DNA from 4 places in the Enterococcus silesiacus genome. Region 2 is predicted to be linked to each of the others. Evidence: riboswitches for the same ligand, from Rfam matches in the RefSeq annotation. Region 2 holds a riboswitch; each other region holds the start of a gene.
The links. Region 2 has a riboswitch for magnesium ahead of RV15_RS02045 (FtsW/RodA/SpoVE family cell cycle protein). Riboswitches for the same ligand answer to the same signal wherever they lie in the genome.
Positions count from the first base shown of each region.

Region 1 (7,985 bases), on a different contig from region 2:
AGCATGGGTGTCAAAACTATCAATAGTATTAAATAAATGCGCCCACTCTGGTGTTTGTGTCGGTAAATCTGTTGCTGAACCGCCACACAAAATACAAACATCGATCTCACCTTTTTTATCTTTGAGCTGATCCATTGTAAACGCTTGTGCCCCTTCTGTTTGGACGGTTTCAGGCGCTCTTCTTGTATACACACCCACTAACTCCATATCTTTATGTTGTTTTAGCGAACGTTCAACGCCGCGTCCTAGGTTCCCATACCCAATGATTGCCACTTTTATCATACTTACATTCCTCCACTTCTATACATCAGATTATAGCAAAAGAAAAAGCAGTCTGACAATCGGAAGTTGCAAAATAAGAAGTTAAAAGAATCTATTTACGGTATAGCCAATTGGTGTTTTAATTCTGTTATAACTTTTGCCTTTTCTTCATCTGAGATACTTTGATAGGAAATACCTTCTTCGCCTGTGTAACCATCTCCAGTAAATCCTTCACCTTGCATTTGATAACTTTCAATATTCTCTAAAGCTTTCTGATAGTTTTTCATCAATAGCATCATTTGATCCAGCGTCATATCCGTTTGTCCATTTTCCCCAATTACATCAAGCAACTCTTGGTAACGAAGGACATTTTTCACAGAAGTTAATTCTTTAGTAAGCTGAATCGTTACCTCACGCTGTCTTTTTTGTCTGCCATAATCACCTAGTGGATCTTCATAGCGCATTCGTGCATATTGTAACGTTTCCCAACCACCTAAATGTTGCTTTCCTTTTGGATAATGAATCCCTTCGGCGTCAAATTCAAAATCATTATTCACTGTCACACCACCGACAGCATCACTCAAAGCCGCTAAACCGTCCATATTAATGACAAAATAATGATTGATTGGAATCTCTAAATAATGCTCGACGGTTTCGATCATCATCTCATCGCCACCGAAAGAATGTGCGTGATTGATTTTGTCATAAACGCCATCTTTACCGATAATCTCTACATATGCATCTCGTGGAATACTAGTAATCGTTGTTTTCTTCAATTGATTATTGACAGTTGCGACCATTATCGTGTTTGCTCGAAAATCTGTTTTTCGCTTTGAATCATTTGCAATACCTAAAAGTAAAAAACTAACTGGCTCACTCTTGCCTAGCTCTACAGATTTGGTTTCTCGATTTAGTGGTTGATACATTTTATCCGCTGTCTGTTGAACGTTTTTGAACACGTTGGCACCATATACTGAGGCCCCGGCAACGATTAGTAAAAGGAACGTTAAAAATCCTAAAATTGTTTTCTGAATAAATCTTTTTTTAGAATCCGTTGTTGCAAATTTTCTGCTTAGATAAAATCTTTGCAGGCAAATATATGAAAGACTTACCCAAGCATAACTTAAAAGAAAACCGCCAATTACATCACTAGGATAATGCACTCTTAAATAAATTCGACTTAAACCTATCACAAGAGCATAAATGATCAGTCCATTTTTTAATAATCGATAATTTGGGGATTTTGTTTTGTAAATCGCTTGGACACTCAACAGAATCGAACATACCAAGCACATCGCCAAAAGAGAATGCCCGCTTGGAAAACTATAGGACGTTTTTTCAACCAATTGTGTGACATTGGGTCTTGTTCGGGCAACCAGATGTTTGATAATAAAACCTAAAGCACTGACAACTAAGACATTGCTGCTCATCCAAATTGCCAACAATTTATGTTTATTTCGCCATAAACCAAATGAAACGAGCAAACTTATGATAAAAACAGGAACAATCGTTGCAATTTTAGCAAAGACGATCACAAAATCAGTGATTCGCTCATTGGGTTTCCAATCAAATCGATAAATCGCAGCATCTAAATTGTTAAACCATGAGACATTTTTTACCACTAATAAGGTTAGTACTGAAAAGAATACAATGCTTAATATAGTAGGCGTAAATGTTTTTTCTTTCAATTTATTCATGTAATAAATCCCTTCAATCTTATATTCAATCTGATCATAAGCTCACAATTAGTCTACTTGAATATCTAGCAACAATAGTGATAAAGTAAAAACCGCTGGAACTTATTCTCCCAATAAATAGCAGCGAAGTATTCAGCGATTATTTCCGTCAAAGAGCACTCCTAAAAAACGCAGGCAGATAACTAAGACGTTAAAAATGAAGGAAATAGACAGGCTATTTACTAAAATAAAAAAAGTCAAACATTTTTTCCTAAGACGTTTGACTTTCAATCAATCTCATCGTCTGAGTTTTAGCACTATACAACGTAAAGAAAAATTCTTAGCTATTTTATGAAAAGCCTTAATTCGACAATTCTTGTTTTACACATTGGCGTCTTTCGACGTTTCTGCGCAATAGCCTATGTTTGTATAGGAGCCTCACCTAACAAGGTTATTTATCTATTTATTTTGTATAAAGAATACCGCTGGAAAGAGTTTTATTCAAGTTATTTTAAGCGTCTTTATTTTTTCTTAATTTAAAATTAAGTAAATTTATGGCACCATTTTTTTGAGTAAAGAAAAAAGCACTCATCAAAATAATTTTGACAAGCGCTTCTTTTAACTATTTGTTACTCGTCTAACTCTTCAAACTGAGAGTTATAAAGTGACGCATAGTAACCACCTTCAGCAAGTAATTCTTCATGTGTTCCTTGTTCTTTGATATCGCCATCTTGCATATACAAAATCTTATCTGCATCTTTGATCGTTGATAAACGGTGAGCGATAACAAATGACGTACGACCAGCCATTAAGTTATTCATGGCCCCTTGGATCAAACCTTCTGTTCTTGTATCAACAGATGATGTTGCTTCATCAAGAATCAAAATCGGTTTGTCCGCTAAAATAGCACGAGCAATGGTTAACAATTGTTTTTGACCTTGGGAAATATTTGACGATTCTTCATTTAATTCCATGTTATAGCCGCCAGGTAATGTTTGGATAAAGTGGTGAACATGAGCGGCTTTAGCCGCTTCATAAACTTCTTCATCCGTGGCATCTAAACGACCATAACGTAAGTTTTCCATAATGGTTCCTTTAAATAACCAAGTATCTTGTAAAACCATCCCAATATTTTTACGTAAATCTGCACGGTTAAAGTCTTTGATATTATGACCATCGATTTTAATTGCACCCGAAGTCACATCGTAAAAACGCATCAATAGTTTAACCATTGTTGTTTTACCTGCACCAGTTGGTCCAACGATTGCCACTGTTTGGCCTGGATCAACATGTGAACTGAAATCATTGATAATGATTTTATCTGGCGTATAACCAAAACGAACATGTTCAAAGTCGACCATTCCTTTGGCTTTATCGATTTTAACTGGATTTGGTACTGTTTGCGCTTCTTCGTCCTCTTCAAGGAATTCAAAGACACGTTCAGCCGCTGCTGCCATTGATTGAAGTAAGTTAGATACTTGAGCCAATTGCGCAATAGGTTGTGTTAAGTTACGAACGTATTGGATAAACGCTTGGATATCTCCAACTGTAATCGTTCCGTTATAAGCTAAAATCCCACCAAAAATTGCTACCGCAACATACCCTAAATTTCCAACAAAGTTCATGATCGGTTGCATCAAACCAGAAAGAAATTGTGATTTCCAAGCTGATTTAAATAAAACATCATTTTGTGTTTTAAATTCTTCAAGAGAGTTTTCTTCATCATTGAATAAACGTACGATATTGTATCCGCCGATTGTTTCTTCGACTTTACCATTAATCACCCCAAGATATTCTTGTTGTGTTTTAAAGTATTTTTGCGAATTTTTCACAACAATTAAAATCAAGATCATTGAAATCGGTACGATCAAAATAGCAATCCCTGTCATTTGCACGGAAATTGATAGCATCATCACGATAACCCCAATGATGGTAAAGACTGATGTAATCAATTGTGTGATTGATTGGTTTAGGGATTGCCCTAAGGTATCGACGTCGTTGGTGATCCGAGATAACACTTCACCTGTGGTCCGACTTTCAAAATAATTCATCGGCATACGATTGATTTTTTCTGAAATTTCTTTACGCATACGATACGTGATTTTTTGCGAAATCGTCGACATGATCCAACCTTGTATGATTCCGAAGGCTGAAGCCACTAAGTAAAGTCCTAGCATGAAGATTAAGATTCCACCGATTTTATTGAAATCAATACCGCCAGTTCCTTGGTATTTTTTAATCAAGCCATTAAATAATTCTGTGATTGCTTGTGATAAGATTTTTGGACCCCAAATATTAAACACGGTTGAAGCAATTGCAAAGATCATTACAAAGAAAACGGGTATTTTATAAGCACCAATATAGGAGATTAATTTTTTTAGTGTTCCTTTAAAATCTTTGGCTTTTTCCACTGGAGCGCCATTCCCAGGTCCGCGTCCGCCACGAGGGCGATTTTGTGTTTGTTCTGCCATTATTATTCGCTCCTCCCTACTCTGCTTCTTCTATGCCTAATTCAGCATTACTCAATTGTGATTGGGCAATTTCTTGATAGACAGTGGATGATTTCATTAATTCGTCGTGTGTTCCATGATCTACAATACGGCCTTCATTTAATACGATAATATTATCCGCATGAAGGATCGTCGAGATTTTTTGAGCAACGATAATTTGTGTGGCACCTTTGATATTTTCTGATAAGGCCTTACGTAAGGCTACATCCGTTTTATTATCAAGTGCTGAGAATGAATCATCGAAGATCAAGATTTTAGGATTTTTCGCTAAGGCACGAGCAATGGATAAACGTTGTTTTTGTCCACCAGAAACGTTCGTTCCGCCTTGAGAAATTTCACGATCATAACCTTTTTCATTTGAGTCGATGAATTCTTCAGCTTGGGCAATTTCCGCTGCTTTGCGCATTTGTTCATCAGAGATATTGGCATCACCAAACTTGATGTTTGATGCGATATCACCTGAGAAGAGGATGCCTTTTTGCGGCACAAAACCAATGATTTCATGTAATTTGTGCAAGCTCATTTCACGAATATCGATCCCATCAATTGTAATTCGTCCACCAGTTACATCAAACAAACGCGGAATCAAGTTAACGATCGTAGATTTACCTGAACCAGTTGAACCGATCAAGGCAGTTGTTTGACCTGGTTTAGCTACAAAGTTGATATGATGCAAGACATCTTCATCAGCATCGCCATAACGGAATTCTACTGCTTCAAATTTCACTTCACCTTTAAAGTCATGATCATCTTTCGGATGTTCTGGATCTTTGATTGTTGGTTCTGTTTCAAGGACTTCTTCCACACGACCAGCAGCAACATTGGCACGAGGTAGAATGATTGAAACCATTGATAACATCATAAAGGCCATCACGATTTGCATCGTATAAGTGATAAAGGCCATCATATCCCCAACTTGTAGTTGACCGTTATCCATATTATGTCCGCCGACCCAAACGATCAAAACAGAAATACCATTCATCAATAACATCATGACAGGCATCATAATAGACATTGCACGGTTAACGAATAATTGAGTTTTCATTAAATCAGTGTTGGCACCATCAAAACGTTTTTCTTCAAATTTTTCACGAGAAAAAGCACGGATAACAGGTAAACCAGTAATGATTTCACGAGAAACCAAGTTCACTCTATCGACTAAGTTTTGTAATGCTTTAAACTTAGGCATCGTTGTTAATAGTAGACTTCCCACTAAAACTAAAACAGCGGCTACTGCTACACCGACGATCCAGCCCATACCTGTTCCTGTTTGATAGACATTGTAGATCCCACCAATACCTAAGATCGGTGCGTATAACACGATACGCATGATCATCACGATCCCCATTTGCATTTGTTGGATATCATTCGTATTACGTGTGATCAATGAAGCTGGAGAGAATTTCTCCATTTCAGTATTTGAGAATTGTAATGTTCGTTCATATTGACCCACACGCAAATTTCGACCGACTGATGCAGCCACGAGTGAAGCAATCAATCCAACAATAATTGCAGCTACTGCAGAAACAAGGGTTAAGAGAACCATTTTTGTTCCTGTTTTAACCATATAATCAGTTTGAATTTGTTGTGTATCCATGTCTAGTGCTTTGTATTCACCCAGCGTTAATTGAATCCCCACGGTTTTCATTGAATCTGCACCTAGATCACCTAAGCCTTTTTTAGTTGCTTTACGAGCTGCTTCAACTTTAGCTGGCATAGCGTTTGTCGTTGTTTTGATTGAATCAGCTAAAGCTTTGGCTTCAGCACCTTTTGTTTGCGCTTGAGCCGCTAGGTCTTGGGCTTCTTGGCCTTTTTCCATGGCTGTTGCAGCATCTTTTGCTGATGCAGCCACTGCACCGGCCGCTTTAGCTTGTTCGCCTAAGGCTGTTGCTTCTTCACCAAGTTGTTTGGCTTTAGCGGCATCTTCGCCAATGTTTTTATACTCTTCGATGATTGCTTTGGCTTCACTTCCGCTTGATGAATCCTTTGATTGAGAAGTTGCCAGCATCATCATTGGCAGATTAAAAATATCTGCTAGTTTGGCTTCTGTCATACCGTTTTGAAGATTTAACTTATAAACTTCAACTTCTTTTCCATCGATTTTTTCAGTCGTTAGTTTATAGTTGTCTTCAATTGTTTTTTTCTCATCATCTGTCATGAACATTTCAATTCCCTGAAGAGTTGTTTTCCTGATTTTTTCAGGTGTGGAATATTCAAGCCCTCCTTGTTGGATACCGATATCAACGATACCCGATGTTAATTTTGGTAAGCTTAAATCACTATTTGCCTGTACAACTAAAAGCACAAGAACTGCGATGACCGCATACCAGTATTTGCCGAGATATTTAAAAATCTTCACTATTGGTCACCTTCCTCTTTCTGGGAAATTTGTTGGGAGTAATCTACGAATTTCGCAGTCAGCTTAATGAACTGTTTCGTATCTGTTTCTCCCATTAGTTTAAAAATCTGCACAATTTTATCACGCATTTCTTTCTTTTGCAGCTTAGCGGCTTTTTTACCGCAGTCTGTTAAAGTAACGTTGATCCGACGGCGATCATCTGGGTCCATTTTGCGTTCGATTTGCCCTTTTTTTTCTAAACTGCCCAAGACGACAGCAATACGAGCGCTAGACAGATTCAGTGATTCAGCTAGATGTTTGGGACTAGTGGGTTTATTGTATCGTGCGAGAAATTTGATGACAATACTTTCACCTTGATTACTTTTTTCTAGTCTGCTAAATGCACTATGCCGATTTCGAACCATTAGTCGCATCAGTTCTTGTTCAGCCTCTTCTGCGTATGACATATGACTCCTCCTTTTTTCAAAATAATTACTTACACCATTAATAGCTAACAGTGTTAGTAACTAATGCTGTTTGATATTAACGCAAATAGGCTTTAATGTCAATAGAGTTGGTTTAAAAAAATATATGAATGCGGTTTTATTTCAAAAAATTAAAAAAATGTTCAAAATTTACTTTTAGTTATTAGTATTTTGATTAAATAAAAGAGCCTGAGACAAAACTAAAAATCAGTTTTATCTCAGGATCTAAATCCGAATAAACGGCGAGACAAAAGCAGCTCCTTCGGAAATAAGCTGAAATTCACAAAAATTTGAAGAATAATTTCCGTGAATTCCTTCTTATTTCTCGGAGTTAAACGCTTTTGTCTCGACCTCATTTTTTTGCATTCCTAACCACCGAATCTACACTACAACGCGCCCATTTTGAGACTACTTCAATAAATTCTTTTAATCGTTTCTGATTAAAGTGAGCAACAACGAGATAACAGGCATGACCACTTACTTTGTAAAACGTATCAATTTCTTCAAACCTGTTGATCATGCTTTCTATAGCAGAGAACTGATTATTCTCCATAAAAATACGAATGAACTGTTTTTCTGCGTGTTTGATTGTGATTGTATAGTTTTCAATGATTCCATTGTCTTTTAAATAGGTAATCCGTTGACTGACTGCTTGTCCAGTTAGATGTACGATTGCTCCGATTTCTTTATTTGTTAATTTAGCATTTTTAGTTAG
Region 1 is NZ_JXLC01000011.1:97,098-105,082, reverse strand. It holds gene RV15_RS09305 (diaminopimelate dehydrogenase) at 1-282, opposite strand, end outside; gene RV15_RS09300 (phosphatase PAP2/LCP family protein) at 378-1,958, opposite strand; M-box (ykoK) riboswitch at 2,227-2,394, opposite strand; gene RV15_RS09295 (ABC transporter ATP-binding protein) at 2,567-4,408, opposite strand; gene RV15_RS09290 (ABC transporter ATP-binding protein) at 4,425-6,806, opposite strand; gene RV15_RS09285 (MarR family winged helix-turn-helix transcriptional regulator) at 6,806-7,252, opposite strand; gene RV15_RS09280 (Lrp/AsnC family transcriptional regulator) at 7,623-7,985, opposite strand, start outside.
Region 1: another riboswitch for magnesium. It lies ahead of RV15_RS09300 (phosphatase PAP2/LCP family protein); the one in region 2 lies ahead of RV15_RS02045 (FtsW/RodA/SpoVE family cell cycle protein).

Region 2 (7,985 bases):
TCTGCCGACTCGCCGATTTTCTGTTTTGGTACGTAAATTTTCGTTTGTTTTCGTAATGGCAATACATGCTGTTTATTTTTCAATAAGACCAACGATTTTTGCTGTGCTTTATAACCAATTTCCATAAAATCAGGATTTCCAACCACTTTTTCTGAATGTTCTGGGATCAAATATGGATTTTCAAAAAGACCCGTTTGAAAAATGTTTTTCAATAGGCGACGGGCAGAAATTCGGAACCTTTCTTTCATCACCTGTGCTCCCTGTTCTGCAACGCCTAACTCATAAGCCGCCAATACAGGCGCAATGTCATTATTCCCACCAAATTGATCAACACCTGCCGTTAAAGCTTTATAATGACGCTGTTCAACCGTTAAGGCTTCTACTCCCCAGCTTTTCCCACCAATAAATTGATCAAGCTTGACAGCATCCGCTGTAATTGACCAGTCTGTACAAACAACTCCGTCATACTCATATTTTTTACGCAATAAATCATTAATAATATACTCACTAAAGCCATTGCCAACATTTTCTTGATTTTTTTGATCTTGATCATAAGAAATAGTGTAGTAAGGCATCACGGCTGATGCTTTATCAGTTCCATCCCCCAAGGCAAAAGCTCCCTTAAGAAACGGTTGTAAATGTTCCTCGAAATTATGCCCTGGATAAACCGCATATTTCCCATAACCATAATGACCATCACGCCCCGCTTCGCCACTGCCTCCACCTGGCCAATGTTTGACCATCGCATTTACACTTTCTAGTCCCCAGCCGCCTTTTTCATGGTGAGTCGTTTGAAATCCGTCACAATAAGCTTTAGCTAATGCTGTCACTAATTTCACCCCTTCGCCAAAGGTTCCTGAAAAACGCATCCAGCGCGGTTCTGTCGCTAAATCAATTTGTGGTGATAAGGCTGTCGTAATCCCTAACGCTCGATACTCCTTACTAGCAATTTCTCCAAATTGCCTAACCAATTCAGGATCAAACGCCGCAGCCAAGCCTAATTGTTCTGGCCATTTTGAAATATCCCCGCCAGCACCTGCATTAAACTCTGTATCTGCATTTGTGCTGTGTCTCGGATCAGAACTAACATTTACCGGTATACCTAAATCTAAGCTTTCTGCCATGGCTTGTAAATTATTGGTCCATTCCGCAGCGATTTTGGGAGAGTCGACTATTGTTAATAACACATGACGGATATGATCCTCTTTTAAAAACTCTTTTTGCTGATCCGTCAACTTGGCAAGCGAACCATTGTATTCGTCTAACGTTTTTCCGTTATATGTTCCAGAAAACATCTTAACAAAATGATTTTGCTTTTTAGAAACAGTTTGGTGCCTGCTGTACAGCATTAAACCTGCAATTTGTTCAACAGATAATTTCATTACTAGGTCTTCTATTCTTTCTTCAAGCGGTAAACGCCAATCTTCATATGGATCTAACACCCCATTTTGATTCAAATCCTTAAACGCAAAACCATCTTTTTCAATCAGAGAAACACCAGAATTTTCAGCATAGCCAAGGGTTGCCCCATTTTCATTTTCAACAAGTATCCAATTTCCTTGAGACGTTTTTTTATAGCTCATTTCATTTCCTCCCATTTCTGCGTTAAAGTAAACGCATACTTTTCCTCTTCTATCTTACAATGTTTTGCAACTAGAAGCGATAGTCATTTTTGATTTAGAGATTTTTTACTTACTTAAGAAAGGGTAAAGAAAATTTCCCGTGCTATTTGTTTAATAAATTGGCGATTCTTGGTAGAAGCCTCTAGCAGATAGATGCCTTCCATTAAAATAGCACTGATTCTTTATTTCGAGCAGTTATATTATAAAAAAATTAACATTTATCGCATTGACTTAAATGCAGTTATTCACTATATTTAAGGCGATCTGAATAACTTGTTAGGTGAGGCTCCTATGGAAACACAGGCTACTGCTCAAAAATGTCGAAAGACAGGAATGGGTAGGACAGGAATTGTCGAATTAAGGCTTTTCACAAAGTAGCTAAAAGCTCTGCTTTTTACGTTTCATAGTGCTAAAACTCAACGATGAGAATGATGAAAAGCTCTATTTGTGCTGAATTCAATCCCCCTTCGCTGAGTTATTTAGGCGAAGTTTTTTTGTATTGATCAATAATGTTGTCAGCTTTAACTATCTAGGAGGTGAAAAAAATAGAAACAAAGAAATCTTACCGGAGAGACGCTGATTTTCTTTGTCGTTATGAAGCTTACTTCATCATTAGCCCAAGCAAAAAGAACTTTTTATACCACTATCAAAGTCGATTCCTAATGCAAACTTTATTTGATGATCAATTAAAATGATTAGCGAGGAAGAGAACATGAAGCACCCAAAAAAATTATCTAAACTACACTATTTAGACTTTTATATTTTGATTCCTTATTTGATTCTTTGTATCGTGGGTATTTTAATGGTCTATAGCTCTAGCTCTTACCATTTACTTGATAGTGAGCTTGGAACTGCCAGTAAAGCGATCAAGCAAACGACCTATTTTGCTTTCAGTCTAGTCTGTATGAGTTTTGTTTACCGAATCAATCTCACTATTTTTCGTAAACCAAAAATAATGCATTTTATACTTATCTTGACCTTTCTTACGCTTATCGCGTTGCCGTTAATTGGGACAAGTGTTGGAGGTGCAAAACGTTGGATCAACCTAGGTGTGCTTTTATTTCAACCATCTGAATTAGTTCCTCTTGTGCTAGTGCTTTATCTAGCTGCAAACTTAGCTAAAAATGACACGTTAGTACCCTTTTCTTTTAAACATCATAGGAACTCACTATTAATTTCAGTCTTCTTTATGTTTTTGGTCGCGCTTCAACCGAACATCGCTGGAGCATCAATGATTTTTATTTTGGTTTTCGTATTATTTTTATCAAGCGGACTCTCTCCTTGGTTTATGTCATTAGCCTTGATTGGCTTTGTTGTCATAAAACGATTGGGTACGATGCTATTATTGTCACTTCCAACTAACTGGATGCCGCAAAAGTTTAGTTATCTAGTCACGCGGTTTGAAGTCATGCAAAACCCCTTTATTGATCCAACCGGTAAAGGATTCCAAACCTCAAATGCCTATTATGCAATGCATAACGGTGGATTTTTCGGCCGTGGTTTAGGCAACAGTATTCAGAAAAAAGGATTTTTACCAGCAGCAGATACAGATTTTATTTTTGCCATTTGCATTGAGGAATTAGGGTTGCTTTTTTCTTTAGGTATTTTATTTTTGGTCTTTTCGATTGTCGGACGCCTATTTTTATTGGCAATAAAATCAAAATCACTCTATTACTCTTATCTTTACATCGGTTGCGGAATGTTGCTTTGTCTGCAAGTCGCTGTAAATGTCGGTAGCCTCTTAGGTTATATTCCCATGACAGGCTTAACGTTTCCATTTATTAGTTACGGTGGCTCTAGTTTATTAATACTAAGTGTCACGCTTGGTATTGCCTTGAATGCTCGCGGCACCGAAATAAGAGAAAGCGTTTGGCTAGGAGGGATGGTATGAGAAAAAGCGTTATTTCAAAAAATGAAGCAGTGAATTATGCTCTACTCTTACCTGTTTTCCTGTTGATACTCGTTGGATTCATCGCTCAATATGGTGCATTTAATGCGGATCCGGCAGTTGAGTCAATTACACCTTTATTGAAAAAACAGCTTTTGTGGGCTCTTTTAGGAATCGGTGCAATGTTTGCTACGATGGTCATTCCAATAAAATATTTATGGAAAGCAACACCTGTACTTTACGGCTTATCCCTGTTTTTGATGGGATTACTTGTGAAATTCCACGATCCTGTTATGGCAGCAGCAACTGGAACAAAGCGTTGGCTTCGTTTAGGACCGTTTTCCTTTCAGCCTTCAGAATTTATGAAGCTTGGCTATATTTTAATGTTAGCTTATATCGTAACGAGAAGAAGACAAAAATCTTCAATCGCTTCGACTTTAAAAGAGGATTTTCGATTGTTGGGTGAATTATCTCTTGTCAGTCTACCTGTTCTAGCGTTAATGTTTTATCAAAAAGATTTTGGAACAAGTTTAGTCTTTATTTCAATTTTCCTAGGTATAGTACTGGTTTCAGGTTGTTCTTGGAAAATTTTAGCCGTCGGTTTTAGCCTTTTAGGTGTGCTTGGCGTGAGTGGTATTTTATTAGTTTTAACTGAACAAGGGCAAAAAATCCTTTCCTTTTTTCATTTCCAACCTTATCAATTTAATCGAATCCACGCGTGGCTTAACCCTTTTGAATATGCAGATTCAATCTCCTTTCAACAGGTACGTGGCTTAACGGCTATCGGATCTGGTGAGATGCTAGGAAAAGGTCTGACAAATTTGCGGACATACGTGCCTGTTAGAGAATCTGATATGATTTTTACTGTGATTGGAGAAGCCTATGGGTTTGTAGGAACGTGTTCGTTGATCCTACTGTTCTTCTATCTGATTTATCAAATGTTGATCTGTACGCTAAATGCCAAACGTGAATTTTACGCGTATATCACAACTGGTGTTATTATGTATTTCTTGTTCCATATCCTTGAAAATATTGGTTCGAATATTGGTTTGCTGCCTTTGACGGGAATTCCTTTGCCTTTTATTAGCCAAGGTGGTACAGCTTATTTGGCTAATTTTATTGGGATCGGATTGATTCTTTCGATGTATTATCAGAAGGAGAAAAGTGAAGTCGAGAAGTGAATATAAAACAAAGAGCTAAGACTCTATACAGAATTTTAGCTCTTTGTTTTATATGGAGACAGGCTTACACAACCACTTACTCCTGATTTAATTGGTTGTTTTTCAATGTCTCAATCAATTCTCTTGCCTCTTTAAGTGTTGTAGCTCTAGGGTCAGTAGATGGATTGTCTTCCCGAATTGTATTGCCGCTTTCATCTTGAACAACCGCTGCAGGTTCTCCATTATCAGGCCCACTAATAAAACTATACCCATCACTTTCTTGAATCGCTAATACTTTAAAATTATCATCCTCAAAATCTGGTTCTTTTTTGAACATCTCAAAGTTTCCAGTTTTTTCTATTTCTTCTTTTATTACTTGTAAAGTAAAATTGGCTTCTCCTTTATCAGTTGTTGGTTTTTCAGCAGTAGTAGTTTTTATTTTTTTATATTCCATCGGCTTACTTTCACCTGTCATTTCAGCATTAGTGGTTCCTCGATTAAGGATGATCATTCCGTCTGCTTTTAAATCGATCATGTAGGCCATTTCATTATTTTTATTTTCAAATCTAAAATAGATGCTATTTTTTTCTGATTTTTTTTCGATAAATTTTGTCGCGGTCTCCTCTTCACCAGCGTATTGAATCGTTAATCCATCATCGTTTTGTTTGATAGATACTTCGTCACCTTTGCCTGCCTCATCTAAACATTCCCACAGTCCTACAAGAGCGGTGTATTCCTTTTGGGAAATACTTACTTGTTCTTGTTCAGAAGTAGTCCTTGTATCATTGGAGGGATCGATGGACGAATTATTCTTTTTAGCCAAAGAACAACCTGTCAGTGCAATTGCTAGTAATGTACTGCATAAAATAATCATTTTTTTCATAGCTAAACTCCTTTTTATGGTGCATCGAGCACTTGATAAAACCATTGTTTCGATTTTACAATCTTTTACTTAATAGTAACAATTTCGACTCGTTCAGCTAAAATCCAGCCGTTTAATCCATAAGACGAAGTGAGTACTTGGTAATGTAGGTTTGAATCTTTTATTTTTGCTGCAAGCTCTTGCAATGAATCGTACATTATTGGCCATACATAATTTTTCGTTTGGATCAACAACTCTTTATTCTCAGTATAGAAACTTTCTATTGGTCTTTCTTCCAGATCAAAGATGATACTGTATGGCATTTCTTCATAAAATCTATAGCAAAAAACATCATAAAATATAATTTGTTTTTTGTATTGATTAGAAGAGACATTCATTATTAGCATATTCTTTTTGAAATCAACACTATAACTATCTATTTCGTAATCATGAATTGAGCTCATTTGTTTCTTCACCACCTTAATTTCAAATTCAATCACACTTATTATTTCAACAGCAACATTGAGTCTATGTATTATATAATGGTTTATTTTTAAGTGATCACATAAACTTCGATCACTCTTTTTGCTCAGATTTTTAAACTCTATTTTCTGCCCCTTAAGTTTAGCACATGCTAGATAAAATATAAATATGAGAAAACGATTAAAGGTAATTATAATTGTCTGTATGATCAATCCTGCGAAGTTCTTCATTTATGCTATTAGGTAAAATAAGAGAGCTGAGTCCTATAAATCGTGGACTCAGCTCTCAATTAAATTCTATTCCTCTTCCGCCATGAATGACGATAGCGTTTCATAACGTTTTATCTATCGTCATTTGGTGACTTTTAAAAAGAAAATATTCATAGTCAATCACCGAATATCATTAACCATTTTCTTAATGGCATTCATTTTGGCATTCACTAATTCTCATTAGCGTGGTGCGCTATACATAAAAACAGACACAAAACCACACCATCAATAGGTGCTTTTTATCCTTAATTATTGAATCATCATACTTTTCCAGTTATATATAAAATCAAAATTTTAGTAGCCGTTGGAATACTTATGTAAAGATATTTATTATCTTCAGAAGGATGAATATTCAAGTGTCCACCATTAACTAGCTCTGCCATACCTAGCCTATAACCATTAAAGTTATCTTTATTTTGATATGGTTGAATAAATCTACTGAATACGCCATCTTCTGATCCAGAAAAGTTCCCGTCTTCTGTTTTGTATTGTATTTTTTGTAGGATCCCATTTCTTCCTCTTATATCCTTTAGTATCTTCATAGAATAAGGAGATAATATACGAGTATAATGCAATAGGTTAATAAAATCATAGTAATCTTGACTTGGTGATTCTATTTTCTTTGAACAAATTCTATCTATAATTCCCGCAATATTAGATGTTCTTAATTCATCATAAGGTTTTTCATCAAAAATTTTTATGCTCTCTTGAATTAGCATGTAATTATATGGTAAAGAAATACATTCTTTAATTTTCTCTAACTTTTTTTCATGATTATTATTCTTTGTTATATAAGTAGAAATCAAGTTTTCTATTTTTCTTTTTCGAATTTCTTCATTAAGTTCATTTTCCGCCTCGAATACACATAGAAAAGTGTCTATAAGTCCCCCGGTTAAGTTTGAAATAGCAGATTTCCCAACTGATTTTACAGTTGATTTACTATTTTTTATTATAAGCTCTTTCTCTTCTTCTTCACTAAGATCGACCAAATGTTTATCCAATTCATTCTTCATTCAATTCTCTCCTTATTATTTAAATAAATTATACTAACAAATAGACATAAATAAAATATTCAGTTCCCAATATTATAAGCATAAAAAAAATAAACTTATGACGTCAAATAGCTATAAGCTCATTTTCTATTTTTCCGTTGAATTTCACTAAAATTTTCATTAGCCTAGGCGCTATACATAGTTCTAAATATCATTATCTTTTTTATCAAAATGCAATAAAAAATGATATCTTACATCATAAAGTACTCCTAAAACTTGTTTTCGTATAAATGATACCGTTGAAAACAGTAGATAACCTATCGCTATCGGAAACACAAATAATAAAAGAAGGTTTCCAGCATTACCAAAAATAATTTCAAATATAGAGGATCCCGAATTATTATATTCTTTAACAAACATATCTGATATCATTTTTATATCTTCATCTTTCAGGATTTTTAGAGCTATATCAATAAATTTAAAAATAGCATTGCCCATCAGCGTACTTATTAAAACAAGTAATGTTGTCAATACTCCAACCGCCCATTGAGACACAGTTTTCAAACTACTCAAATTTTTTTCTAGCTCATCAATTAAAGCATCAATTGAATTGATATTTAATATATCGTCTTCAGAAAATCCTTTTGTTTTTAGCCATCTTTCTTTTGCTATCTTATTCCTCCAATACTTTGATCCAAAATAGCTCGCT
Region 2 is NZ_JXLC01000002.1:175,921-183,905, reverse strand. It holds gene RV15_RS02050 (glycoside hydrolase family 3 protein) at 1-1,583, opposite strand, end outside; M-box (ykoK) riboswitch at 1,888-2,057, shown strand; gene RV15_RS02045 (FtsW/RodA/SpoVE family cell cycle protein) at 2,335-3,513, shown strand; gene RV15_RS02040 (FtsW/RodA/SpoVE family cell cycle protein) at 3,510-4,691, shown strand; gene RV15_RS02035 (hypothetical protein) at 4,768-5,553, opposite strand; gene RV15_RS18500 (hypothetical protein) at 5,619-6,032, opposite strand; gene RV15_RS02025 (hypothetical protein) at 6,545-7,297, opposite strand; gene RV15_RS02020 (hypothetical protein) at 7,481-7,985, opposite strand, start outside.

Region 3 (7,985 bases), on a different contig from region 2:
TTTACAGAACGATAAACATTCGGCTTCATAACATTTGTGATCATCAAATCATACTTTTTTTTAGAATCAAACGGTTCGATCTTTAAGCCATTTAAATTTTTCAAACTCAAAACTAACACCTGAGTCATCACCTCTTTGTATAAGTGATCCATCTTTAAATCAATGCCAATACGTGTCTCACCAACGATTTCAAAATCAATAATTGCCAGTACACTAAGATATTTCACCAATGACCATTCATGCAAGCTATTGCCTTGTTCATAGTACTCATCAAAGCATTCTAAACTTTTATCCAACAGAACACGAGAAAAATCAGCCAACTGATGACCGGAAAGGTTCTGTTCCTTTTGCCAAATATTCTCACGATCAAACAATTCTAACTCACCTTTGAAAAAATACAGCCGACTATGAATTTGGGAAAAATAATAGAAGATCTTTTTCTCCAGCTCCGGGAAAAATTTTTGCGGACGATAATATAAAATCACATGCTCCAGAACGAACGTATCGGCTAAGGATGTCGGTGTGCGCCTGCCTCGAATCAAACTATAATCAGCAAAATCTGACTCAGCTAAAACGGACATACTTGTTAAAAAAATAAAGTGCAGCAAACTCTCTTCTTCATCGATTTCAATCGGATAACGGCTAAAAAAACGCAAAACAAAAGAGCGTAATGTTTTAAAAAAAGGATCTTGTTCGTATACCTGACTTTTACTGTATAATTCTTTAAATTGTTTCGGTTGCACTACGATTCTTTTTTTACTAATCGTCAGCCATAAACTAATCTTCAATTTTCCATGTTCCTCAAAAGAAAGAGACAATGCTTTTTCTAGCGCTTCAATGATTCGAGAATTTTGAACGGTCAGTGTTTTTCCCCGATGTACTTCATAAGGCGTCAAAAACCAATAAATTTGAAAATAAAAATAACGAATTTGTAATTCTTCACCTTTTAGTTGCCCATTGCGAATTTTAAGATCAAACTCTTTCAATAGCAAATTCAACTCTTTGATTTTTCGAAATAACGACGACTCACTGATCATAAATTTGGTTGTCAGCTGAGCAATCGTAAATTCCCGATAATGAAATAAATAATCAATCAACTGAAACTTGATCGATGCTCTTACATAATCATCTACAACTTTACTAACCGAAAATTGATCGGACATATGGATTGCTACCCATTGTCCATCATAAAACAGCGAACAGTCTTGCTCATACGGTTTCAAGTAATAACCTAACTCCTTTAAATCACTTTCAAAAGAAGCTTTTGATACCCCTAAATAGTCCAATAACTCAACATCCTTGATCCGACCGCCAGCTAAAATCACCTTTTTCAAAATGCCAACTTCTCTAGCTTCCTTTCTATCTAATAACGCTTCAATTTTCATCTGTTTCACTCCACAAACCTTCAAAACCTAACTGGTTCGTGATATCGATCACGTTGGAATAATATGGATGATATAAAAAATCTTTCTGATAAAACGTTTCTAGCGTTTGCCCCATTTGAATCCCAAGTGCTAATGTGTTGATTTTTTCCAGGATATCCGCTTTTGAGACTAATTGTGCCCCTAAAAGTTTATGGCTCTCTTTTTCAAAAATAATTTTACCAAAAATTGTTTCGCTTCCAGAAAATAAGGAACTTTTTTGCTGAACATGAGCAATGGAAATTGATTGTTCATAAAATGCTCCCTCGGCTTCCGTCAGTCCTGTGCTTGCCACATAATGATCAACAAGTTTCGTACCAATCGTACGTATTGAACCCACAAATGGGGTGGTGAGTTCAATAAGATTTTGAGCCACAACCAATCCTGTTCTGACCGCGTTATTCACCAAAGGGATATAAAACGATTCCTCAGATAAACTATAAGGCACTTGAATGCAATCACCTATCGCAAAAATATCCGCTTGAGACGTTTGCAAATAATCATTCACAAAAATGGTTTGATCGGTGTGCCGTTTAATATGTTCGTCTAAATAGCGTAAATCTGGCCGCACATTCATTGCAAAAATCGCACTATCACAGAATAATTCAGACTTCTTTGTTTTAATCAAAAGACCTTCATCAATATCGATGACTTTTTCCACGGTTTCATCAAAATGAAAGACAACACCTCGAGCACTCATCTCTGCTTGTACAGGCTGGATCATCTCCTCATCAAAATACTTGAATAATAAATAATCCATGCGTTCAAAAAGATGCACTTCTTTGCCTTTTTTCAGCAATGTGTCAGCGGCTTCTCCACCAATTTGACCACCACCGATCAAGGCGACTTTGTCACTGTTTTCCAATTGTTCGATTGCTTGCCGTACACCTGGTAAAAACTTATATTTTAAAACCTTCTCCGAATCACTACCGATAATTTGCTGAGACCATTGACTAGAACCTGTCGCTAAAATCAATTTATCAAACGACATAAAAAAATCAGACCCGTCTTTTTCGTATTTAATGATATGCTGTTTTGAATCCATACTCACGACTTTAGCATTTAGTAGTAACGAAATTTCATTGTTTACTAATTCTTGTTCTGAAATAAATTGAGCCGTTTCAATTGGATCGATCATTTCATTAAAATAAAGATTGATGCCGCCAGGTAAATAACCGATCGTTCGCTGTTTATCGATCAATTGAATTTCAGCTTTTGGATGTTTTTTTCTGATCGCTAAAGCAGCTGATACTCCAGCAAATGAAGCCCCAATAATCACTACTTTCATAGTAAAAACCTTCCTTCTAACAAAGTAAACCGTTTTCTTAAAGAATAGCATACACATGCTCTTATCGCATAGAAATAAGCTGATTTGTTTACCTGTCTACAAAAAAATGATCTACCTACTCAGTATAAAATGAGTAAGCAGATCATCAGTCTACTATTAATTATCTTTCATAAAATCCTGAATTGCTTCAGCATTCTGTTGTTCATCAAGTTCGATGACACTTCCAGATTCTGTGTAATCATTAAAGTTCCATGATCCTTCTACCGGAACAGATAACGATTTTAATGGCTTCACGTTTCCAGAAAGGAAATCTTTCGCCAAATCAATCAATAAACTGGTTGGCACATTTGTATCGATTTTTCCAACCATTTTCCCTGCAACCTGAGGCAATTCCCAGACTGGAATCAAATCTTTAGACTGCTCAACTAAAGCATCCATTACTTGCTGTTGCCGTCTGATTCGACCAAAATCGCCTTCTTCATCCATTCTAAAACGAGCATACTGCAATAGGCTGTTACCATGCAAAGTTTGTTTTCCTTTTAGAATATCCACACCATCTAAGTTGATATCTTTTTCGGAATCGATCGTGACCCCTTTGGGATAAAGTTCATCGATAATATCACTGAACTCTTTAAAATCCATCACGACATAATAATTGATTGGTAAATCAAAATTCGTTTTCAGTACATCTTTAGTCATTTGTGCGCCGCCATATGCGTAGGCTGCGTTTATTTTATCTAGTCCGCCATCAGGAAATGTGACATAACTGTCTCTCATAATCGAAATCAATTTAGGCTGTTTGGTTTTCCCATCATAGTGCGCAACCATTAACGTATCTGAACGCCCTTGATCTTCATCATCATCTCTAGAGTCATTCCCTACAACCATGACCGTCAATTCTTTATCACTCGTTTGTTCATCACCAGTAAAGTTTTGATTCTTATTAGGAAGTTTTGATTCACTCTCTTCTTTGGCCGTTTGAAATGAAATAGCCGCATAACAGCCAACACTCACAGCCACCAGGAGAATCGTTAACAAGGTAATAATCATTATTTTTACAGATTTTTTCATTATTTATTCCTTTCTACACATAAAAGTTGGGTAGGTTACTCTAGCCCTTGAAACTAGGTAATTTCAAGGTTTCCTTGGATAAAAGAAAAATCCCTCACCAAGAACACTCAGCGAAGGGATTAGATTACAGGGTTAAATTTATGACATCTGCCATTTATTTTCAACTTACCTTGATCTTCTCTTCGTTGAGTTTTAGCACTATATAACGTAAAAAGCATTGCCTTTAGCTACTTTGAAAAACGCCTTAATTCGACGAATTTTGTCCTACCCGTACCTGTCTTTCGACATTTCTGAGCAGTAGCCTATGTTTATATAGGAGCCTCACCTAACAAGTATTTAATTCATTTTAAACTATAAGCGTATCGAATCACAAAGTCAAATTAAATTTTATCGAAACGATTCGCTTGACCAACTATGTTATTAAACAAAAATGACGCTACATTTAGCACTGCTGTGGCTACTTCAAACAATAACAAGACTTTTAACCTAAACAAATCTTTATACTTTCTTAAAACATCTATTTTAGATCAATTATCATGTTTAGATAGACATTCACCGCATTATCTGTTTCAATGTTTAAAAGACAAAGCACTTGGAGGTCACCCATGGAAAATTTTTTAGAAAAACAACAGGAATTTTTTTTCAATTTTTTGACTGATAGTATTGATAACTTTCTATTGGAGCAAACGGATGAAACATTTTATGCCTTTGCATTAGACTGTAATATTCATGAAGAAGGAGAAATAAACCTTTGTATCAACTCGGTCGATCTTTGGCAAGAAACAACGAATTATTATACAAATAAAGGCTCTAATGAATCCCAACTAAACGACATGAAATATAACGCTCGTGACTGGGATGAAGATCAACGGATCGCTTCACTTCATTTATTTGATGATTGGGTGGAAGACGATCAAGATATTGAGACTGTTCTTGAATGGCTTTGCCAACAAATCGTCCTCTTAACTGATAGCGAAACGTTTGAACGAATCAAGAAAACAGAAGACTTCAAGTTATTTGTTTACGATCATAACGAAAACAGCTCTGACTCACAAGAACGGTTTGAAAAGCTATCTACATCAGACTATTTTCAAGTAGACTAACCATAAAAATAAATTTTATGAGTTTTTCCCTCCTATTAACTGGCAGTTTTGTTTATAAAAAGCAGTGGCTGTGAAACAAAAATTCACTTTTGTTTCACAGCCTAAACTTAACCTGTTCTTTTGATCTTCTAAAAACTAAAAGCTAATTCTTCAATCTTAAAAAGAGTCACTAGAAGTTCATTGACTTTTTCTGCTAATTTATTTTCATCGATAATCTGATCTTTTGTTTCTATTTTTGCTGTATCATTTGAATAGGTCAGAAAATCATATTCTTCTTTAAGTGTCACTTGGTAATTTTCTTTTTTGTATAGTGTATAGTCATCAATAACATCCATCTCATATTCTCGTTTATAGCCATTTTTTAAAACAATCGCTGTTATCAAAGAATTGACAGTCAATGTTTCTAACGGAATCATTTGATCCTCGATCATCAACATATAATTTTCATCCTCAATAATTCCACAAGCATTACAGCCTCCATCTAATAAATTAACTGTTTTAGTAATTGTCGCTTTTTTCATTAGTACAGATCCTTTCTGATACTTTCATCATGTCTCATCCCATTATATCAAAAATCAGACTTCATAAAAAATATATTTTCTTTAGATAAATGCTTCCAATTATTAATATATTTTAAACATTATGAGAAATCACTCATATATATTTACTTTATATTTAGTTTGGATAATAATATAAGTAAGCTACTATTTATAAAACAGTAGTAAAAAAGAGGAGGTATTTTTTTATGAAACTTTTTAAAGGTATGATGGTTGCAGGTTTAGCAATCAGTTTATGTTCCGCTAGTTTGGCAGTGGTGTCAAGCCCAGCAGACGCAGCAACGGTGGTAGAATCAAATTACAATAAGACAATCACTTTATTTAATAAAGCAGATATCTTAGAGTACACTGGTTTATCATTAACTAGTTCAAATGTATCATCAGTTTACAATGAATTAGTTAAAGCAAGCACATGGGAAGCAGCTGGTTATAGTTCATCAGAAGCAGCTGTGATTGCAAGAGATTTCGGTAGAAACTACTACAAATCAGTAAACTTGTTACAAAAAATGACGTATCAAAAAGATTTACACCTTAAAGTTATCTTAATTACAAAAGGATATGTAAAAGCAGAATTTGGTTTACAATCTTACTATGTACCAGAAACTGAAACACCTGAAATTGACGTTCCTGAAGTTGATGTACCAGAAGTTGAGGTGCCTGAAACTGAAACACCAGAAGTTGACGTTCCTGAAATTGAGGTTCCAGCTGAGAAATCTGATTTGAAAAAATTAGAAATCCAAGTAACATATACGACTGGTCAACAAATCCAATTACAATATCAAGTAAATTCTAATGGTACTGTTAAAGCACAATACCAAGACAAATCAAACAAAGTTCAATTACAAGGTAGTGCTGCTGAAACAAAAATTGAAGGCATCATCGCTGGCTTAGATTTAAAAAATGGTAGCGAAAAAACAATCACTTCACACATTTTAAACAAATTAGGCCGTGGTGCAAGCTACAAACAATTCCAATACCAAGGTCAATTTAACGATAATACACAAGTTAAATTCAAACTAAAATAAGCAGTAAAATCATCAATCATCACAAATATAGCCCTCATTTTCTCTAGTCTAGAAAATGAGGGCTATTGTTTGTTCAATTTATTTTCTCTTTCGCCACAAAATATACGTTTGTATCAGCACTAGTAACGCTAATAAAATAACTATTAAAATCAACCACAAAGGAACCTTGTTTTCTACCTTAACTGCTTTATTTTCTTCATTGATAAGCTTCGCTTGCTCTCTTGTAATGTCAAACTCATTTTCAAATTCCCATCGCTTTCCATCTTGACTGATTTGGGTTTTACTAATATATTTTCCTGGTTGTAGTTGTCTTTTGATTGGTACAGGAAAATCCATTACTGAGTCTGGTGCCATTTCCAACGATTCTTTTTCTAGCTTGATTAAAGGCGTCTTCTCTCCTTTTTTTCGAATCATAATTTTTAGCGCCATCTTCTTTGAAATAGCAGCATTCTTATTACGAATTGAATGGATCACAGAAATTTTCTTCCCTTGTTTAGACTGCGCTACCTTTACTGAATTCATTTCATACTCAGGCAAAATTGTAGTATCCGTCTCATTCAACACGACGCCGACAACATAATGAAATCGTTGCTGAATGGTCACGTCTTTATTTTTCACTTCACTTTCAGGTAAGTTTTTCGTAAAACGTAATCCACCGACAACAACGCCATCATATTTTTCTTTTGGCATCTTCAAATGAAAACGTGCAATTTTTGTTTCGTACGGCTGTATAGAAATAGTTGTTTCTAGCACTTTGACCAGAGATTCAAAAGGATATTTTAAACTTTTATCTTTAATTCCTTTTAAGGTATAGTCAATCATTCCTTCTTCCGTTGTTGTTGCATTTATTGCACTGACTGAAACTGTGATCGGTGCATCTTCTGGATTCACTAATTTGACTTGTAGCTCTTGTTCTTCTTCTGGCAACATTTTTAAATCAAAATAAGATTTATTAATATCGACTTGATTCTGTGGAATCACTGCTTGTACATAAAAACTGTTTGTTTCATTACTTTTTTCTTGCGCTAAACCAATCTGTATAGTCAATAAAAATGATAAAAAAATAAGTCCAATCGAAAATAATGTATAAGTAAGCTTTGATTTATACCAACCTTTCATATAAATCACTCCTTTAATTTAATCAGAAAAAGAGAGCAGAATTAAGTACTACTCATCCACTCTCTTTAGATCACACTTTGATTCTATGGCGCATCCGCCAATGTCCAGTCGATCGTAGACGTATGTTTACCAAGGGTTGCCATTGCAGCTGGCACATCTAGTGTCACGCCTGTATTTTCAGCATCTGGCCAAGTAAACGTCCACGTTCCGGCTCCAGCACCAGCGGTAGCTGTTGCAAATGGGGACGCAGTTTCGGCACCACTTGTTAACTTAACGGTGTTAACAGGTGTTGGTGCGTCCGCATCACTATTTGTTCCAGCTTGTGTATTTTTAAAGTTCAAGCTAGCATTCGGTAAAGAAGCGGCAGCGGAACTATTTTTGAACCCATTTAATTTCCCGCT
Region 3 is NZ_JXLC01000009.1:88,798-96,782, forward strand. It holds gene RV15_RS08100 (AcpB/EbpR/MafR family transcriptional regulator) at 1-1,385, opposite strand, end outside; gene RV15_RS08105 (FAD-dependent oxidoreductase) at 1,375-2,709, opposite strand; gene RV15_RS08110 (LCP family protein) at 2,866-3,780, opposite strand; M-box (ykoK) riboswitch at 3,952-4,120, opposite strand; gene RV15_RS08115 (DUF4303 domain-containing protein) at 4,386-4,883, shown strand; gene RV15_RS08120 (DUF4809 family protein) at 5,012-5,404, opposite strand; gene RV15_RS08125 (YusW family protein) at 5,629-6,465, shown strand; gene RV15_RS08130 (WxLIP family cell surface protein) at 6,544-7,584, opposite strand; gene RV15_RS08135 (WxL domain-containing protein) at 7,668-7,985, opposite strand, start outside.
Region 3: another riboswitch for magnesium. It lies ahead of RV15_RS08110 (LCP family protein); the one in region 2 lies ahead of RV15_RS02045 (FtsW/RodA/SpoVE family cell cycle protein).

Region 4 (7,985 bases), on a different contig from region 2:
AAAGAAAGAAGCACGTTTAGATAGTCATGCCTAAAAGTCGCCAACTCTTCATGCAATATTTCTAACTTCTCTGTATAACGTTGCATTTCATAATATTCGGATTCTTTTTGTTTGACTAATCGTTTCTTATTTGACAGTTTAAAGCTATAGTAAAAGAAAAAAAGAGCTAATCCAAAAGCCAGAAATAACAATGGATATGCAATGAATTCAAACTGCCAAAAATAATGCTGATAAGAAAATGATTCTGGATTAAAGGCCATAAAAAGAAAGAAGTTGCAAACTAAAATAAATAAGATACTTAAATACAACAGCGGACTTTCAACCAAATAAGCAAAGACTTGGCCAACTTTTTTTCGTAACATTATTAATAAACCTAATAAAATCAGCGCCACAGCCAAAGGTAACACAATGAACGTTGAAAAATAAACTGGAAATGCTGAATGAATCAACAACCAATTAAGAATTTTATTCAATTCACTTTGCAAAAATGTTATTAAAAAAACGGTTAACCCAGAAAAATAAATATTTTCCACTAGTGATAATTTCTGCTGTTTTTGACTTAAACCTAAATAAAACAACAGCAGAAAAATAGTAACTACAGAATAAATGTTGTACCCATTACTATTAAAAAATCCTGTAACGATTGTCAAAACAGCATTCATTATAAAAAGCCTAATCCAGGTTACTTTACTATTTATCAGCTCCAAATAAAAAATGAAGTAAACGAATCCAATGACTAAACTTGTACTTATAGTAATTATTCCCGTGTTCACTGACCAACCATCCCTTTTTTTAAAATACTTTTTTTATCTTTCTCTCCAACAGTCAGTCACTGATTTCAATAGTCGTCTTGATACTGGAATTTTCATTCCATTTAATAAAATCAACTCGCGGTTATGGTGATCGATTTCACAAATTTTATCCAAATTAACAACATATGATTGGTGACAACGTATGAATTGGTTCTTTGTACGTTCAACTTCTTTTAATTCACCATAGAAACGTAGCGATCGATTTTGAGTAAACAGTGCTAAGCGATGTGCCTCTGTTGTCATTGCATAATAAAAATCTGAAATAGGGACTTTAATTGTTGAATGACTATTATTAATAAATAAATAGTCATTCATCTCTTGTTTTTGATTCAACTGTCGATATTTAACCAGACACTTTTCAATTTCTAGCTTTAATTTTTCTGGCTCCGTCATTTTATCGATAAATGTTAAAGCTGAGACCATATATTGATAGGATATCGGAGCAAACTCGGAATGTGTCGTTATAAAAACAATTAAACCGGTATCGTCAATTGTACGAATCTTTTTAGCAACTTCAAAGCCGTTATATGTTGATTTTTTGATTTCTATATCAAGAAAATACAGATTTTGCGTGAATGATTTTGAAATCTGCTCTATAATCTGCTTCCCTTTATTTGTAACATGGATCTCTTCATAGTTGATACTATTTTCCTGGCAAATTTCTTCTACTAATCTTTTTAAGGCTTGCGCTTGAATAATATCGTCTTCTAAAATAAAAATACTCATCCAGTCTCAGTCCTCGATTAATTTTATATTTTTTTAAACTAACTCAATTATACAAGCTTTTTTATAAAAAAACACATCAAGTTCAATAAAATAAAAGCAAAGTCAGAACACACAATCAAGAATGTTCAACTCTGCTTTTATTGGGGTAAAATCCTCATACATAAATTCTAGTTATTTTACAATAGTTCACCAAAACGATTTACATAGAATTTTTTGACGATCATCACTAGCACCAAGTAACTGACTATCGTTACAGCTAACCATGCAAAATAGTTTAGTGGTAATTCAGCTAAGCCCAAAGTTTGACCAAATCCTGTAAATGGTAAAATCGTTCCTACCGCAATTCCTAATGAAGTAATTGTTGTTAGAATAAACGATGCTCGACTTTGTAAAAATGGTATTTTGGGTGTCCGCAATGTGTGGATCACCAATGTTTGCGACCAAAGTGATTCAACAAACCAACCCGCATGGAAAATTGCAATAAAAGTCGCTTGTTGTGCTGGAGCTAGGTCATGATAATTGCCACCAACTAATTGCGGGCAAATAACAAAGTACATTAACAAATACGTCGTAATATCAAAAACTGAGCTAGTGGGTCCTAACCATGTCATGAAGGAACCGATTTTTGACGCATCCCATTTTTTAGGTTGTTCCAAGTACTGATCATCAACATGATCCCACGGTATCGACATGCAAGAAATATCATAAATCAAATTCAAAAACAGCAATTGTAGTGGTAGCATTGGTAAAAATGGTAAGAAGATACTTGCAACAACGACTGAAAACATATTGCCAAAATTAGAACTCGCTGTCATTTTGACATATTTCATGATATTTCCAAAAGTCGTTCTACCTGCTAATAAGCCACGTTCAAGAATCATCAAGTCTTTTTCCAGCAAGATGACATCTGCCGATTCTTTTGCAATATCTACTGCAGTATCAACAGAAATTCCTACATCTGCTTCCTTCATTGCAGGGGCATCATTAATTCCGTCACCCATGAAACCAATTGTATGCCCAGCTTCTCTTAATACCTGAACGATTCTTGTTTTTTGCTGCGGTGTTAATTTTACGAAAATGTTATATTTTTCCGCGATCGTTTTTAATTCAAAATCGTTCATTCGTGTGATTTCGTTGCCAGTGATTAATTCTTCATTGGCTAATCCTACTTGCTTACATACCGACTTTGTCACTAATGCATTATCACCAGTTAATACTTTCACACCAACCCCATGATTTTTTAGGGCTTCTAAAGCAGCTTTCGTTGTTTCTTTTGGTGGATCAAGAAAGGCAAGATAGCCGATCAATACCATTTCATTTTCATCAGAAACAGAGAACTCATCAATTGTCGCAGGGTTTGTCTTTTGAGAAACCGCCAATACACGTAAGCCATCTTCATTTAACGCTTCAACTGTTTTTAAAATTTCACTTTTAAGTTCTTCAGTTAATGGAGTGACTGCTCCTTGATAATCAACGAAGCTTGAAATGTCCAACATTTCTTCTACAGCACCTTTCGTGATCATTTGCGTTTTTCCAGCGGCATCTTCGATCACGACGCTCATCCGACGACGTTTAAAATCAAAGGGAATTTCGTCTACTTTTCGATAATCAGAAGGATCGATCGATAATTCTGATTTCGCTGCATCAATGATGGCAACATCCATTAAATTTTTCAATCCTGTTTGATAATAACTATTGAAAAAAGCATGGCGTAATACGCGACTATCTTCTTTTCCATCACAGTCTAAATGATACTCTAAGATAATTTTATCTTGAGTCAGTGTACCTGTTTTGTCTGTGCATAAAATATCGATTGCACCGAAGTTCTGAATTGCATTTAAGTTTTTAATAATAGTTCCCTTTTTCGCCATACTTGACGCACCTTTTACAAGATTGGTCGTGACGATCATCGGCAACATTTCTGGTGTTAAACCAACCGCGACAGACAAACCAAAAAGAAAGGCTTCAAACCAATCACCTTTTGTTAAGCCATTGATCAAAAATACTGCAGGTGCCATCACTAACATAAACCGAATCAATAACCACGATGTTCTGCTAATCCCTACTTCAAAATTTGTTTGAGGATTTTTATCAGAAACATCTCGCGCTACTTTCCCGAAAAGTGTACCTTCTCCCACTGAAACTACAATTCCTTCGGCGCTACCACTGATGACATTACTGCCCATAAATACAATGTTTTCATATTCTGTTTCAACACTGTTCACCTTTAGTTTATAGTCTGCTCTTTTTTCTACTGGATAACTTTCACCTGTCATAGCTGATTGAGAAACAAATAAATCTTTGGTTTTCATTAATCGTATATCTGCCGGAATCATATCTCCTGCTGACAATTTTACGATATCTCCGCAAACAATTTCTTCTATGGGAAGTTCTACTGTTTTTTTTCTGCGAACGACAGTTGCTGTAACTTTTACTAAATTATTCAATTTTTCTGCTGCTTGATTTGATTTAACCGATTGAATCAGGGTCATTGTTCCACTGATCAAGACCATCGCTAAAATAATCAAAACACCAACAAGATCACGATCCTCAGGCGCTGCAATCACATAATCAGTGATGAACGAAATGATTGCTAATGTAAGGAGGACAATCGTAAAAGGGGTAAAATATGCTTTGATTATCTCAACAATCAATGGTGTTTTTTTACCATGTGTAATGATATTTTCTCCGTACTTTTCTCTTGATAGGATGGCTTGCTGATGCGTTAGTCCTCCTTTAGAAGATTTAAAATACGTTATGATATTTTCAATTGAGTTTCTTGCAAAATATTCATACGATTGATTGCTCTTTTTTGATACTAATTCTCTTTTCTCCATTTGTTTCTCCTTCTTTCTAAAACTCTGATTATTGAAATCAAAAACGATTGTCAGAACACAATCATTCATTTGATTTCAATGATATTGTATTTTTTAGGGAACGGACTCATGGAAAAAGAGAGGCTGTTATCGGAGGAAGTTACTTGACTATACTAGAAACAAATAGACAATAGTATTCACATATCTTTAACAACGGTTTCTTTTTACATAAGTCCTTGATCATCTGACTACTGTCATCCATTTGTTTCCATCTCCTTTAGCGTTATATGTTTAATAATTCCAAGCTTGCCTATATTATTTTTAGCGTAAAACCTTTTCTCGAATTTTTTTAAAATCACTTGTCCATCTGAATACGCACACCCGACACTTTGATACCCAAAATGATCATAAAAACCCCAAGCTTGCTTACGTCCAGTTAAAAATACAGATTGAAAGTTCATCAGCTCTGCAATTCTTTCAGCAGATTCAAGCAATTTTTTTCCTAGGCCAAACCCTTGATAGCTTTCATCGATAGCCACTTGTTTGATTTGAGCTGCTGTTTGAGTTTTCATTGAAAGAAGTAATGTTCCCACCACTCTTCCATCAATCATCGCTGCCATATGGATGTCCTTTTTTTCATTTAAGGGTAAGTCATTAATCCAAGCTTTACCTGCACTTGTTTTTAGCAACTGGTTTCTTAACTTTATTCCTGCCCAATATTCTTCACTATTCCAATTTACGATTTTCACCATCGCTGCTTTACCATGTTGATTCCTCCATTCTTTTAGTTATTCATTTGATTAATCTCGATGATTTCTGAAAGCTGAGATAATTCTGAAATGATCGTATTGACAGCAAGTGTGCCATTTCTTGTCGCTTCGATTTCCAAAAATAGTCGGACTTTTTTTCCTGCTAGGTCTGTACAAGAAAACTTAGTAAATGTTAAACAATATTTATCTAACAATTGGATGATTTCTGTTCTAAGCATGACCTCACAAGTATTACTCGCAATCACTGAAAGATAATGGATCGACTCTATTTGTTTGTCTTCTCTTTGAACCGTGTAATCATCTATTTTGAGAGATAAATTTCTTAACAGGATATTGACTAACATTAAAACAACCGCACAAAGGACTCCTTCAATCACAAACCCAGCTCCAATCATGCTACCAACTGCTGCTGAACACCATAAAGTTGCCGCTGTATTGATACCTGTCACACTAAACCCTTCTCTTAAAATCACTCCCCCAGCAAGAAAACCGATCCCACTAACTACTTGTGCTGCTATTCTTGTCGGACTACTATCGTCTTGGATCAATGTAGACAATGAGACAAATTGACACGAACCAAATGTCACTAAAGTCATCGTTCTCATACCAGCTAATTTTTTCCGCCATTGTCTTTCTGCTCCAATAATCATTCCGGCAAAAATACTAGCAATAATACTGATTAAAAATGCATAAGTTTGCTCCTTTCTTAGATTTGCTTGTTGGATGTTAGGCTTTTTGGTCTTATCTTTCGTGGCTTACTAAGGAATGCTCACTATCTGCTTCATCATTTTGGAGAAATTTGTTGTTTCTTTTAATGGATTACTTCTCTCCCTTTGGTCGCCAAATACTGTTCATCATCTACTCTGGTCCTTGTTTAATCATAGTGGGTCTATTCTTAAAGCTTTTAGAATTTGATACAGTCGTAACGAATTATGGTGATTCAGGACTAAGGTTACTTCTCTCCCTTTGGTCGCCAAGTACTGTTCATCATCTACTCTGGCCCTTGTTTAATCATAGTGGGTCTATTCTTAAAGCTTTTAGAATTTGATACAGTCGTAACGAATTATGGTGATTCAGGACTAAGGTTACTTCTCTCCCTTTGGTCGCCAAGTACTGTTCATCATCTACTCTGGCGAAGCCAATCGTAGTGATTCACAGCAAAAACCTTCCGCCAAAACTCAGCGGAAGGTCATAAATAGGCGCACAAAAAAAAGCCTGCATGATCTAGTCGTTGAGTTTTGGCACTATACAACGTAAAAAGCAGAGCTTTTAGCTACCTTATGAAAAGCCTTGTAATCGACAATCCCTGTTCTACCCATTGGCATCTCTCGATGTTTTTGGGCAGTAGCCTGTGTTTGTATAGGAGCCTCACCTAACAAATCTATTTAGTTATCTTACAGGTGAAACTATACCATCATTTTAAAATGACTGTCAACACTTTTATTTAAATTTTATTTTTTAATCATTTCAAATATCAAAAAAACAGACACTAAAAACGTATGTTTTTTTACGTTTTCAGTCATCTGTTTTTTTAAATTTTTTATTAAATTTTTTCTACTTTCACAACTGAATTACCAGCAACTTGTGGTGGGATCGACATCGTCATAGCAGGTAAATCAACCAAAGTAAATTGGACCTTATCCCCTGCTTTCAAATTTTCTTCTGTAACATCATCAGCTAATTGGTTTGTTGAGACATTTAAAATAACTCCCTCATTTTTCATCATACCAAGGATTTTTTCGGGATCTTCAATTGCTTTGACCTCATTTAAAACCAAGCGAATCGATTGATCCACCGTTTCGTTTTTCTTCGCATCTTCAACTAAGACAGCCGTAAAAACTGCTTGCGACCTTTCTTTGTCTAAACTGCTAGATGTAGGTTCAGTTGATTGTTCTTTGTTACTAGTCAATATAGTTTCACTGCTTCCTTTCGATGTATCTTTTTTATTTTCAGCACAGGCTCCTAAAGAAATTAATGTCAAAATCGACAATAATGATACTACGATTTTTTTCATAAACTCGCCCTCCAATAGTGATACTTTATTATAAACGATCGCATTCATATCAGTCCATTCCTAGAATTGTAAGATTATTGGATACAAAAAAACTGTCTAGCGACTAGACAGTTTAACCATTTCTTCGATCATTGCCAGACATCGTGATCTCTTTTGCCAAGTATCGAATACGTTCCATGATTCTACGAGCTTTCAAAGGTTCTTGTTCTCCGCGTTGCGTCACGGATAAATGTTTCTCTAACTCTTTCAAATCAAGATTTGATGAAAAGAACGTCACTAATTGCTCTTGCATTCGATATTGTAAAATAACGCTCAATACATCATCACGAATCCAAGAAGTCATTGATTCCGCACCTAAATCGTCAATCATCAAAACTGGTGATTTCTTGACCGCATCTAGCTTTGGTCCAACCATGTCTTTACCAATTGCTTGCTTCATCTCTACTGTAAATGTTGGAAAATGAACGATCGTCGTAACAAAACCACGCTCAGCTAAACTATTAGCTATTGCACCCAACAAGAACGATTTTCCGACACCAAACGTTCCTTGAAGATAAAGCCCTTTATGAAATTCTTTTGGTTTTGACGTGTATTCATTTAAAAATTTCATTGTCTCAGCCATCGCTTGAGCGCGACCTTGGGATGCTGTATCGAATCTACTTAAACTAGCTTCACGAACATCTTTTGGCATATCCATTGCACGCACTCGCTTACGAATTTCGTCTTCTTTTTGCTTAGCGATAAGCGCTTCTGTCGGTACATAGGTGACATCAATATAATGGAAATTCAAGGTCAATTTAGGCTCGTATCCAGGAGCAATCATGGTTGGATCATTCAGCTGATATTT
Region 4 is NZ_JXLC01000021.1:15,359-23,343, forward strand. It holds gene RV15_RS13360 (GHKL domain-containing protein) at 1-662, opposite strand, end outside; gene RV15_RS13365 (LytR/AlgR family response regulator transcription factor) at 807-1,538, opposite strand; gene mgtA (magnesium-translocating P-type ATPase) at 1,715-4,444, opposite strand; gene RV15_RS13375 (GNAT family N-acetyltransferase) at 4,609-5,106, opposite strand; gene RV15_RS13380 (MgtC/SapB family protein) at 5,139-5,849, opposite strand; M-box (ykoK) riboswitch at 6,341-6,511, opposite strand; gene RV15_RS13385 (hypothetical protein) at 6,668-7,138, opposite strand; gene dnaI (primosomal protein DnaI) at 7,251-7,985, opposite strand, start outside.
Region 4: another riboswitch for magnesium. It lies ahead of RV15_RS13380 (MgtC/SapB family protein); the one in region 2 lies ahead of RV15_RS02045 (FtsW/RodA/SpoVE family cell cycle protein).